One region of the Clostridium sp. 001 genome, then DNA from elsewhere that is predicted to be linked to it. Evidence: riboswitches for the same ligand, from Rfam matches in the RefSeq annotation. Region 1 holds a riboswitch; the other holds the start of a gene.

What was found. A riboswitch is a leader RNA that binds a small molecule or an ion and turns the genes downstream of it on or off. The one in region 1 is predicted to bind cobalamin.
Region 2: linked by a shared signal. The riboswitch ahead of B5S50_RS14005 (ABC transporter substrate-binding protein) and the one ahead of B5S50_RS05450 (cobyric acid synthase) in region 1 are both predicted to bind cobalamin.

The regions. Positions count from the first base shown of each region.
Region 1 covers NZ_CP020473.1:1,206,199-1,212,439, forward strand. The annotation lists gene hemC (hydroxymethylbilane synthase) at 1-135, opposite strand, end outside; gene B5S50_RS05435 (NAD(P)-dependent oxidoreductase) at 132-794, opposite strand; gene B5S50_RS05440 (histidinol-phosphate transaminase) at 816-1,925, opposite strand; gene cbiB (adenosylcobinamide-phosphate synthase CbiB) at 1,959-2,912, opposite strand; gene B5S50_RS05450 (cobyric acid synthase) at 2,963-4,480, opposite strand; cobalamin riboswitch at 4,656-4,829, opposite strand; gene B5S50_RS05455 (energy-coupling factor ABC transporter ATP-binding protein) at 4,941-5,666, opposite strand; gene B5S50_RS05460 (energy-coupling factor transporter transmembrane protein EcfT) at 5,663-6,241, opposite strand, start outside.
Region 2 covers NZ_CP020473.1:3,000,953-3,007,193, forward strand. The annotation lists gene B5S50_RS13985 (GDSL-type esterase/lipase family protein) at 1-657, shown strand, start outside; gene B5S50_RS13990 (GTPase domain-containing protein) at 713-1,987, shown strand; gene B5S50_RS13995 (hypothetical protein) at 1,990-3,045, shown strand; gene B5S50_RS14000 (YARHG domain-containing protein) at 3,059-3,841, shown strand; cobalamin riboswitch at 3,924-4,103, shown strand; gene B5S50_RS14005 (ABC transporter substrate-binding protein) at 4,331-5,278, shown strand; gene B5S50_RS14010 (iron ABC transporter permease) at 5,304-6,241, shown strand, end outside.

The sequences.
Region 1 (6,241 bases):
AAGTCTCTTATCTCCCATTGTTTCTATAAGCACTTTTTCACATTTTGCATTATAATCTTTTTCCAGTATATCCATTACTATTTCAGTTTGAGTCTGGGCTAATTTGCTCTTTCGAGTTGCAATTTTAAAATTCAAATGTTATCACCATCCTGTGTTATCCTTAAATTTGCTGTTGTAAAAAACATATTTATTACATCTAGGGCCTTTCCCTTTTTATAAAAAAAGTAAAAATCCTCTGTGCATATAAACTTCATAATTTTTTTCTTATCATCTATACTACAAATGCTGTTTCTTATATGAGAAGTAAATTCTACAAATTCATCATAGCCTTTTATATAATTTACCAGCTTGTTTGCAATAAATACAGAAGTTACAGGTGATACTCCTTTTGTATTTATCCCAATTGAAATATTTTTAGTATTTCTCTGGCAGGGTGTAATGCAATTTCCATTTTCAGGCTTAGTTGCATCTATATATATTTTACATAACTTTCTACAATCCTCTGCTATGCTGTTGTTTACTTTCACATCATCTGTAGCTATTACCACAAGGTGCTTGTCTTCTATATACTTCTTTTCATACTCTGCATTAATTATATTTACATTAGAGAGACCAGATATATTTTCAAAATCATCCATAAACTTTTTAGACAATATATAAACCTGGCATCCTTTTTTTGAAAAGGTTTTTGATTTAATGTAAGCTGCATGTCCTCCACCTAATATAATTACTTTTATTTTAGGAGATAGCAGTGACACAAGCATATTATTATTTTCTAAATTGTTTACCTTCATCTCTCCTTCTCCCCTTAAAACTTAAGTAGTTACATCTTTACTTATTTTTTTTAACACCTGTAGTATTCTTTCATTTCTCCGCCTATCTTTTACTGCTAATCTTATAAATTTACTATCAAGTTCCTTAAAATTACTGCATCTTCTTATGAGAATATCTTCCTTTAAACATCTATCATATAGCTTCTCACAATCTTCATATTTCATTTTGCATAATACAAAATTGCTGTAGCTATCATACACTTTTTCAAACAAAGGGATTTCTTTTAACTCATCTATCATAAATTTTCTTTCTTTTTCTATCCAGCAAATGGAGTCTTCTATGTATTTCTTATCTTTAAAAACATTCTCAGCTGCTATTTCCGCAAAAGAGTTTATGTTCCATGGATTTTGTTTGGATTTTATACTTTTTATTAAATTTTTATTTTTACAAAGACCATATCCCATTCTTATTCCCGGAAGTGCAAAAAATTTAGTAAGAGCTCTGATTAAAAATACACATTTATATTTCTGAACTTCCCTTAAAAAAGAACATCCTCTTTTTCCTGTAAACTCCACAAAAGCTTCATCTATAATTATTGTTTTATGATTTTCCTCACAGTAATCAAGTATTTCTTTAAACTTCTCTTTATCTATTACGCCGCCATTTGGGTTATTGGGATTACCTATAATTAATGCTTCTGACTTTGTGATTTTTTGTCTGATATCTTTATAATCATACTCCATATTCTCTTTTAAATGTGAATGTATTATTTGGCAGTTCCATTTTGCTGCATTTTTTTCATATTCTATAAAAGAAGGTACTACAATGCAGATGCTTTTAAAAGAACTTATTACAAGATCTATTATTTCTGCAGCTCCATTGCCTAATACAATGTTTGTATCTTCCATGCTGCTTGATATTTTTTCTTCTTCAATATAAAAATAACTTAACGAGAAATTTATGTACTCTTTTATTGAATTTTTAAGTTGTCTATACTCCACATCAGGATATTTTTCTACATCTTTTAATGCTTTCTCTATATTTTCTTTGAAACTTAAAGGTACTCCTAGTGGATTTATATTTGAACTGAAATCCAAAAGCTTTCTTCCCTTTAAAAGTCCCTCTGTATATATATCTCCACCATGTTCCATAATAACACATCCCTATATCATTAATTTTCTAAATTACGCTCTGGGTAATCCAATTATAACTATTCCACATAAAATCATAAAAAGTATTTCAGTAAAATACATAATTATTATGCACTGTCCTATATGTTTAAAACTTAGTTCCATAAGTTTATCCCCTATAGTAGGTTTATATACTACTTGGCCAAAATAAACATTTGTGCCACCAAGCTGTATTCTCATAGCCCCAGCTGCTGCTGCCTCAGGATAGGCACAGTTAGGACTCTTGTGATTTTTCCTGTCCCTTATCATTATTTTAAAAGACTTAAAAGGATTTCCTTTTACTACAAAAGCTGATATACACATAAGTACCCCTGTAATTCTAGAAGGTATAAAGTTAAATACGTCATCTACCTTTGCAGGGAAAAATCCTATGTACCTATACTTTTCATTCATATATCCAAGCATGGAATCCATGGTATTTATCCCCTTATAAAGCATAGCAAGTGGTGCTCCAAAAATAGCTGCATATATAAGTGGTGCTATTACTCCATCGGAAGTATTTTCCGCCACAGTTTCCACATCTGCCCTTATTATTTCCTGACTGCTTAAAGAGGATGTATCTCTTCCAACTATATAAGAAAGCTTGGTCCTTGCATCTTCAATATCTTCTTTTTTAAGGGCATAGGATACTTTTTTCGCCTCTACAGCAAGGCATTTAGCAGAAATAGTTGTCCAAATAATAAATGTATTTAATATGTTATATAAAATAACATTTTTTCTTAAAAGCATCAGCACTGCAAAAGGCACAATAAAACTAACCATTGCTACTAGAAATACTATCAAACCACCAAAGGCCTTTAAGCTCTCATTTTTTTTACAAAGCTTTCTTCCCTTTTTATCTAAATAAGATATAAGTTTTCCTATATATATAACGGGATGGGGAAACCAATAGGGATCTCCAATTATCCAATCAATTACAACTGCTATCACAATATCTATTAAATTCATAAATACAAAAGAACTGGACAAATTTAACCCCTCTTTTCTAATATTAATTATTATCTTTTAATGCCCATAATACTATATATCTTATCTATATCTAAATTCTTTCGCACTATGCTTGCTAACTTATCCAATTCTCCTTCTCTGAGATTTTCATATGCTTTTGATTTTTTATACCCTAATCCTTTATTTTCCCTTATTTTATTCACAATGAATTCTCTAAAGTCAATTCCATCAAAAACTCCATGTATATAAGATCCAATTACATTTCCTGACATATTTATGGCACCATCTTCTGTGTCAACCTTTTTACCATTTTTATCAGTTATATTAAATAATGGTCTTGCATCTTTTCCATATTTGCATATTCCCATATGTATTTCATATCCGTATACATCCAATTTTCTATTAGTTAAGGATTCGCCGTCCTTTTTCATTGGGAAGTCAATTTCGCTTTTTGCATTTACTCTAGTTGTAACTTTTTCTTTTTCAAATATAGTTTCTATGTCCAAAAGTCCTATACCTTCTACTTTTCCTACATCTGTCTCCACTCCATAAGGATCTTCTATGACTTTACCAAGCATTTGATATCCACCGCACAGTCCTATGACAAGTCCAGTTTTACTATATTCTTTTATACGGTCTTCAAGGCCGCACTGCCTAATTTTAAGTAAATCTTCTATAGTATTTTTACTTCCTGGAATAATGACTAAATCCGGATTCCCAAACTCTTCTACAGATGTTATAAATCTTACGGAAACGTCTTCTTCACTTTTAAGTGCATCTAAATCTGTAAAATTAGATATATGAGGCAGCTTTATTACAGCTATGTCAATAGGTGCTGTAACCTTTTTATTGAATTCTACAGCTCCATCTTCATCCTCAAGGGCCAATCTAAAATGAGGTATGACGCCAAGGCAAGGTACCTTTACTATATCCTCAAGCATCTTAAGGCCAGGCTCCAGTATATCTTTGTCTCCTCTAAATTTATTTATTATAGTACCCTTTACTCTTTTTTTCTCATCCTCTGTAAAAAGCAACATTGTTCCTGCAATGGATGCAAATACTCCTCCTTTGTCTATGTCTCCTGCTAAAAGTACTGGTGCATCTACTGATTCTGCCATACCCATATTCACAATGTCTCTATCTCTTAAATTTATTTCTGCAGGACTTCCTGCCCCTTCCATTACTATTATGTCAAATTTCTTCTCCATCTTTTCAAAGTGTTCTTTAAGCATATCCCTAAATTCCAGCTTCATATTATGATATTGCATAGCAGTGCTGTTGCCATACACTTTTCCGTTAACTATGATTTGGCATTTCTTATCTGAAGTTGGTTTTAACAATATAGGGTTCATATATGCTTCCGGCTGCAATCCAGCTGCATAAGCCTGAAGTACCTGAGCCCGTCCCATTTCTTTGCCATCTAATGTTATATAGGAATTCAATGACATATTTTGAGATTTAAAAGGACACACTGAATAACCATCTTGTTTAAATATTCTACAAAGGGCTGAAACAATTATACTTTTTCCTACAGAAGAACCAGTTCCCTGAATCATAATTTTTGCCATAACAATTACTCCTCCCAAAACTTCCTAAATATAATAAAAAGTTTACTTTTAATTAATACACACATATCTATATTAAAACCAAAAGGCAGTAAGCTTTAGAAAGCTAACTGCCTTTAACATAAAAACCTCAACTTAAGCTGAGGTTAAACACACTAAAAGTTTCTCTCCCTCCGAAAGCATATAATAACAATCAGGCAGGTCTCCTGGCTTATGATTCATATTTACTTTAACCTTCCTCTTTTAAGAGTGGTAACTAAAGTTCATCATCAAATACAGTAGCGGGGGCTGCTGCGGAGTTTAACCGCATTCCCTTTTCACCTATAAAGGCACCTGAGTCTTCTATTTAATTTATACTCTAAGTTTATTATAATTAGAGTTTTATGTCAACTTGAAATGTCCAATATATTACATAAAACAAATAAAAATTTCATGTAATTCTAAAGTATTACAGTTAATAGCATTATTTGATATTATATTTTACTAAAAATTCAGTATCTTCCATTACTTTGTTGTAAGAGTCATCCCTTATTATATGATGATCTTCAGAAAATACAAGAACTCGTTTAAAAAGTCCATTAACATATTCAAAATCATGTGTTGAACATATTATAGTTTTCCCTGCTTTATTTAATTTGATAAAAAGATCATTTAAGAATTTCTTTCCCTTAGGGTCTATTCCACTCATAGGTTCATCTAAAACCAGAACTTCAGGATTGAGAGCAAGTACAGCAGCTATAGCCACTCTCTTTTTTTCTCCCCCACTTATGTTATAGGGCTCCCTGTTTTCTAAATCTTTCACATTTAAAAGTTCTAGACAGTCATTTACCCTTTTATTTACTTCATCTTCATCCATTCCCATTTGCCTTGGTCCAAAAGCAACTTCCTCGTATACACTAGAGCAAAAAAGTTGTGCGTCGGAGTTTTGGAATACAAATCCTACTTTTTTATGGAACTTCTTTGAGAAATTACCTCTTTCCAATTCATTTTTGCATATTTTCACATCACCAAAATAGTAATTTCCTTTTGTGGGAAATACCACTCCATTTAATAATTTTAAGAAGGTAGATTTACCGCTTCCATTTGCACCTATAAGTGCTATGGATTCTCCTTGTTCTATAGTTACATTTATATCTTTTAATACTTCATTATTTTTATATTTAAAAAAAGCGTCCTCAATTTTTATCATCTTAATCCCACCCTAGATATGTAAAAATACATAGTTATGATAAATACATTAACTATTAAATATATTAGATCAAAAAACTTAAATTTAAATTTTTTGTGAGACACATACTCTCCTGTAAATCCCCTGCATTCCATAGCGCAATACATTTCATCTCCCATTTCTTTTGATTTTAAAAATAAACTGCCAATTATCTTTGAAATAGAAGAATATTTTTTACTATTTCTTCCTATAGATCTAAGCTTTAGTGCATAAAACATGTCCAAAGAAAATTCACCTAATATATAAATATATTTTAAAGTTATGTCAAATACCAAAATAAATATGTCTGGTATAAAAAACATTTTTAGTGCCTTAGTTATATCATGCCATTTAGTTGTGTAAGATAAAACATTTATTGAAATTATAGTACCAGCTACTTTTAGTAAAAGCATTTCACTATTTCTAATATTCCCCATAAGTATGGAAGGTATGAGCATTATAAATGTAAAAAATGGAATAGAAATACTTAAAAGCAGTATTCTTTTTATATCTTGAACATCTAAAAAACTTAGAATTAGTAGAAAATAAACATCTAC
Region 2 (6,241 bases), 1.8 Mb from region 1:
CAGGCTATATTATATAATTATATACAGGGGCAAAAGAGAAACAAATTAAAAAGTTATAAGATACTTAATCAATCTGTTAAGAAAGGGCAAATTTTATTTGTTGGCTCTTCATTAATGGAATTTTTCCCAATTAATGAGATGCAGCAAACTTTAGAGAAAGATTGTATTATCTATAATCGTGGAATTGCAGGTTTCGTAACAACAGAATTATTAGCTTCTATGAACGAATGTATTTTTGAATTGGAACCATCAAAAATATTTATTAATATAGGAACAAATGATATGAATACACCAGATTATAAGAAGGAAAATTTAATTGGGAACTATGATAAGATTTTAACTCAAATAAGTGAAAAGCTCCCCCATTGCGAAGTGTATTTAATGGCTTATTATCCATTGAATGCAAAAGCTGACTTTCCTGGAGTAGATGAAGAATTTAAAAAAAGTAGATTTAAGACACGTACAAATGCTATTATTCTAGAAGCAAATGAAGATGTTGAAAAATTAGCTAAAAAACATAATTACAAATTTATTAATGTAAATGATGGATTAATGGATGAAGAAGGAAACTTGAAAGAAGAATTTTCAATAGAAGGTATACATATGTGGCCAAATGCATATTCAGTTATTCTTGAAAATATGAAGAAATATTTATAGCAAGCACTATGTGTTTATTTTCAACTTAGAAGATTTAATATGGAGGAGTGAGATTATGGAAATCTTTAAATTTTTCAGGAGTGGTAATAGTGAACCTAGAAATACTTATGAGAAGGCAACTTATGAAAGAGGTCCTTTTATGATAACATGTCCTTTTTGCTTTAAAAAGTTTAAATCAGATCATGTAGTATTTAGGGCTTCCCACTCGGAAAAGGGAGATCCTGAATATGAAAAGGTAGAGGATGAGCTTCTTAATAGATACTATAAAAAGATAGGAAAAGGAACATTAGGGCCAATGAATCCCATTGTTAAGGCTCAGGCACTTCCTGAAAGAAATAAGACGAGAGTGGACAAAGTACTAGTTGAAATTAAAGATAAATACGATGCAAGTACAGATGAAAGATTATGTCCTTACTGTCACAATGATTTGCCTATAACTTCAGGAAGAGGACCTTCTAAAATTATATCCGTTATAGGAGCTTCTCAAGTAGGGAAGTCCGTATATATGACAACTCTTCTTTATGTTCTTGAAAAGTATACTTGTGAAAGAATAGGGGCCTCTCTTATTGCAGGAAACTCCGGGTATAATGATGAGATAAGAGAAAATCAAGAGAGAATTTTCGAGAAAAATTTAATGCTCGATCCTACTCCCAAACAGCATGTAGAACCTTTAATAGAAAATTTGAAATTTAAAGAGGATAAAATTCCACCTTTGACTCTTATTTTTTATGATATACCAGGTGAGGGTATGACAGATAAGACCTATATGGAAAATCATGCAGAACATATAAAGAATTCAGATGGAATAATATTTCTTGTAGATCCACTTCAAATGAGGACTTTGAGGAAAAAGTTAAGCATTGTAAATAGGGAAAAAGGTGACTTTACGGAAAAGTATCAGGAACCAAAGGATATAATAGTGTATTTGTTTGAAAATTTTATATCCAAGGAATCTAAAGAAAAAACGCATATACCTACGGCAGTAGTGGTTACTAAAAGTGATATGCTTAAGAATTTAAAGGATGAAGAATATATAGGAGAGAACAGTAATATATTTAAAAATTACAATCATGAAGGATTTTTTAATTTAAATGAATTTGAAAATATTGATGGTGAAGTTAGAAAATTTTTATTGAAAGCTGATGCCCCATTTAAAGGTGCAGTGGATGCTTGTTTTAAAACTGCAGGTTATTTTGCAGTATCTTCTCTGGGTTCTAATTCCAATCATCTTGAAATAGATAGAAGCAGCAGTATAAATCCTATTAGAGTGGATGAGCCTTTTTTGTGGCTGCTTTATAAAATGAATTATCTGGATGGGGGCAGGGAATAGATATGATAGAGCAGCAGTATTATACTAGGGAAAAAAGAGGAATATTTAGCAGTACTCCAGGTTATGATACTATTGCAAAAAGCAGCGAACTTGAGGATGAATTCATAAAAGACACTATTCACAGTTTATGCTTTTATGCTGCTCCTGCATTTTTAGCCGGAGAAAAAGATTTAAGTAAATATCCTAAGGCACTTTTTTATGCAAATGCTGGAGATGGAGAAATTATAATAGGACAGTCAGCTTTTGCAGGGAAGGACTATACCTTAAAAAGGAATAGGTATTTTACTCACTGCTATATAATACCTGAGAACGAAAGAAAGTTATACATAGAAAATCCTGAAAAAATAATATACGCCTCAGGATTTGTAGAAAATTATGATATGGATAAGGGAACTTCCATAGAAAGTTTGAGAGAAGTGAAAGTTGATAGAACTTATGATGTTTTTAACTCTATAGAAGACTTGTTTTTAGTTGCTTCCATAGATAAAAATATATTTATAAATATGGTAAAAGCTTGTTTTGATGCAGCTGCTTTTAATAAAAAGATATATATTGTGGTTTCTTATAATAAAAATATGGATAAAGTTATAAAAGGAATACTAAAATATTTGTATAGGGCACTTCCTTTTGCAGTAAGGAGAAAGGTTGGTTTTACAACTTATGTGAAGCAGCCTGAAATAAAGGAGTTTATAAATATTGAATTTCTCCTTGAAGGAAGCATAAAAAGGCTTACTCAAGATGTAAAAGCAGGATATGTTTTTGATATGGCAGATAATAATTTCTATCTTGAAGGAATTGATGAAAGACATCATATTTTTATAGACTTTGTTATGAATAATATAGAAAATGAACGGGTTTTAAATGAATTTTTTATTCAGGCAGATAATGATTGTTCTAGAGAAAAATTTACCATTGATATGTATGATAATATTTTATGCCCATCTTCTCAAAATGAAGAAGTTAAAGAAAGTCCTATATGTATGAAGGAAAATGAACAAGTTGAACATAAACATAATCTAGTGTATTTTTTAAAGAAGTTATTTTCAAATAAAGATTAGAGGTGACAAGTAGATGGCTAAATGTAGAGAATGTGGTACAGAGCTTAATGAAAATGATAAGTTTTGTGTATACTGTGGTGCAAAGCAGGAAAAGGGACATGAAAGAGAAGAGGATAAAAATGACGATACAAAATACTATGGAAAAGAAAATAATAACTATAAAAAAGAAGATAAAAAGCATGAGGATAGTTTAAAAGACAGCGATACTTTTGATTTTAGTTCATCTCATGGACAAAAGAGGATAGATAGAAAAGATAAAGAGGAATTTACCAAGGAATTAGATGATACTCCAATTAAGGATAAACGGCCATTTAATTTCAAAATGATAGGTATAACTATTTTAACTATAATTGTATTTGTTGTTGCCTTTAAGATGGTATCCTCACTTATAAGTAAAGGTCCCAGCAAAAATGTTTCAAATGTGGAATCCAAGCAAAACGTTTCTTCTGATTTAAATAATAATGATGAAAATGATTCAGATAATAATTCAGGAGAATACGTGATACCTTACAGCAATACAAGGGCACTTACTAGTAATGACCTGAAAGGTATGAGTAAAAAGCAGCTGGCACTTGCTAGAAATGAAATATTTGCAAGGCATGGCTATACATTCCCTACAGAACCATATAAGAGTTATTTTGCAAGTAGGTCCTGGTATAAGCCTAATCCTAAGTATACCAATGATGGCAAGGAACTTTCTGCTCTTGAGAGACATAATGTAAAGGTCATATTAACAGCAGAAGGCCGTGGAAAATATGTATCACCTGGATATGATGCAGATTATTATAAAAAATAGGCTGGTTATTTCTTTGAAAATGCCTGGGGTATAAAAAGTAGAATTTGATATAAAATAGGAGAAATGATATACTTATTCTATAATTTAATATTGAATTTTAGGTACTTGATTGTTAAGTTTAAAAGGGAAATAAGTGAAGAACTTATGCGGTCCCGCCACTGTAATGAGGAGTATATTTATGAATTTGCCACTTGGGAACAGGGAAGGCGTAAATATACAATGAATCAAAGCCAGGAGACCTGCCTAAAATTTACGGATAGCTTACGTGGATAGGCTTTAAAGTAAAATAATTTACTTAAAAACTGTTATCTATGGGTAATAGTTTTTTTCGTTTATCCGATGACTACCTGCTCTAATACACCCACTTTTCCAAGTGGGAGTAAAAGAGCAGCTACGTCTCTGGATAACGATTTCTAAGCATCAGGTGGAGTTAAAACTCCATCTGATACTAAGAACTCTGTTTATTTAATTAATTGGAGGGAGTAACTAATGTTTAAGAGTAGCAAAAAATTTGTTTTACTAATTATGATTACGATTACGGTGTTTTTAGCAGGATGCGGAGCATCTAATACAAGCAATTCTAATATAGACAGCAGCAAAAGTGAATCTGTTAAAAATACCACTTATCCTTTAAAATTAAAAGATTCAACTAATACGGAAATTACAATTCAAAGTGAGCCTAAAAAGGTGATATCTTTATCGCCTAATGTTACAGAAACAATTTATGCATTAAACAAACAAAATCTTTTGGTAGGTAGAACTGACTTTTGCACTTATCCTACAGAAGCTTCTAAAATACCATCTGTGGGTACTATAACTGACCCAAGTCTTGAAAAAATTGTTCAGCTTAAACCGGATGTGGTAATAGCTACTAATTTAACTAAACCGGATATTTTAAAAAAGCTGCAGCAGCTTAATATAAAGGTTTTAACTATTTCAAAAAATGAAAGCTTTGAGAATACTTATAACAATATAGAAAATGTAGGAAAAGTATTGAATGCTAATAAAAAGGCATATAGTATAGTTTCAAATATGAAAGAAAAGGTTAAAGTTGTACAGGAAAAGGTAAAAGGAAAGAGCACCCCTACAGTATATTATGTAGTAAGCTATGGTACAAGTGGTGATTTTACTGCGGGAAAAGACACTTTTATAGGCAAGATGATTGAAATGTCAGGAGGCAAAAATGCTGCTTCTGATGTTACAGGTTGGAATTACAGCCTTGAAAAGCTTGTTGAAAAAAATCCTGATATACTTATATGTTCCAATAAATTTAATAGCAAAAATGGAATTAAGTCTACAAAGGGCTATAAAGATTTAGATGCTGTAAAGAAAAATAAACTTTTTGAAATGGATGAAGATATTATAAGCAGACAGGGACCTAGACTTGCAGATGGATTAGAATCCCTGGCAAAGATAATTCATCCTGAAGCATTTTAAGTATATATAAGAGAGGAATGTGCTTATGAAATTTTCCCGGAAAAAGCATTTTAAGTTGTTTTTTTGCATTTGCATAGTAATATTATTTTTTTCGGCAGTAATATCAGCTATGCTTGGTTCTGCAGACATATCCTTCAAGGAAACACTATATGTGATACTAAGTAAAATACCTATTGTGGGAAATTTAGTTTCTACAGCAAGTATGTCACAAAATCACATGCTCATAATATTACAGATACGTTTACCAAGAATAGTAACTTCAGCATTAGTTGGAATGGGATTATCAGTAGTAGGTGCATCCTTTCAGGCAATATTTAAAAATCCAATGGCAGATCCTTACGTACTTGGAGTATCTTCAGGGGCTGCTCTTGGAGCTGCAATTGGATTTATGCTGCAGCTGGATACTTTGCTTCTAGGGTCTACAGCCATTACTATGATGGCTTTTGTAGGGTCTATTGCAACTACTGTTTTGGTTTATAACATAGCCAGGGTAAAAAACAAGATACCACCAACTACACTGCTTCTGGCAGGTGTTTCTGTGAGCTTCCTTTTATCTTCAATAATATCTATAATAATGGTATTCAACAGACAGCAGGTTGAAAAAATTGTTTTTTGGACAATGGGAAGTGTTTCTGCAGCAACCTATAATCAAATATTGATGCTAATACCTTTCATATTCCTGGGTATAATTATAATACTTTTATTTTCAAGAGATTTAAATATAATGCTTACAGGGGATGATACTGCTAAAAGTTTGGGCATAGAAGTTGAAAATGTAAAAAAAATAGTACTTGCTGTTTCTTCAATAATTGTTGCAGCCTGTGTGTCTATAAGTGGTGTAATAGGATTTGTAGGACTGATAATTCCTCATGCAGTGCGTATGGTATTTGGACCTGACCATAGGGTGCTCTTGCCTTTCTCATTGATAATTGGAGCTGTGTTTATGATTATTTGCGATACGGT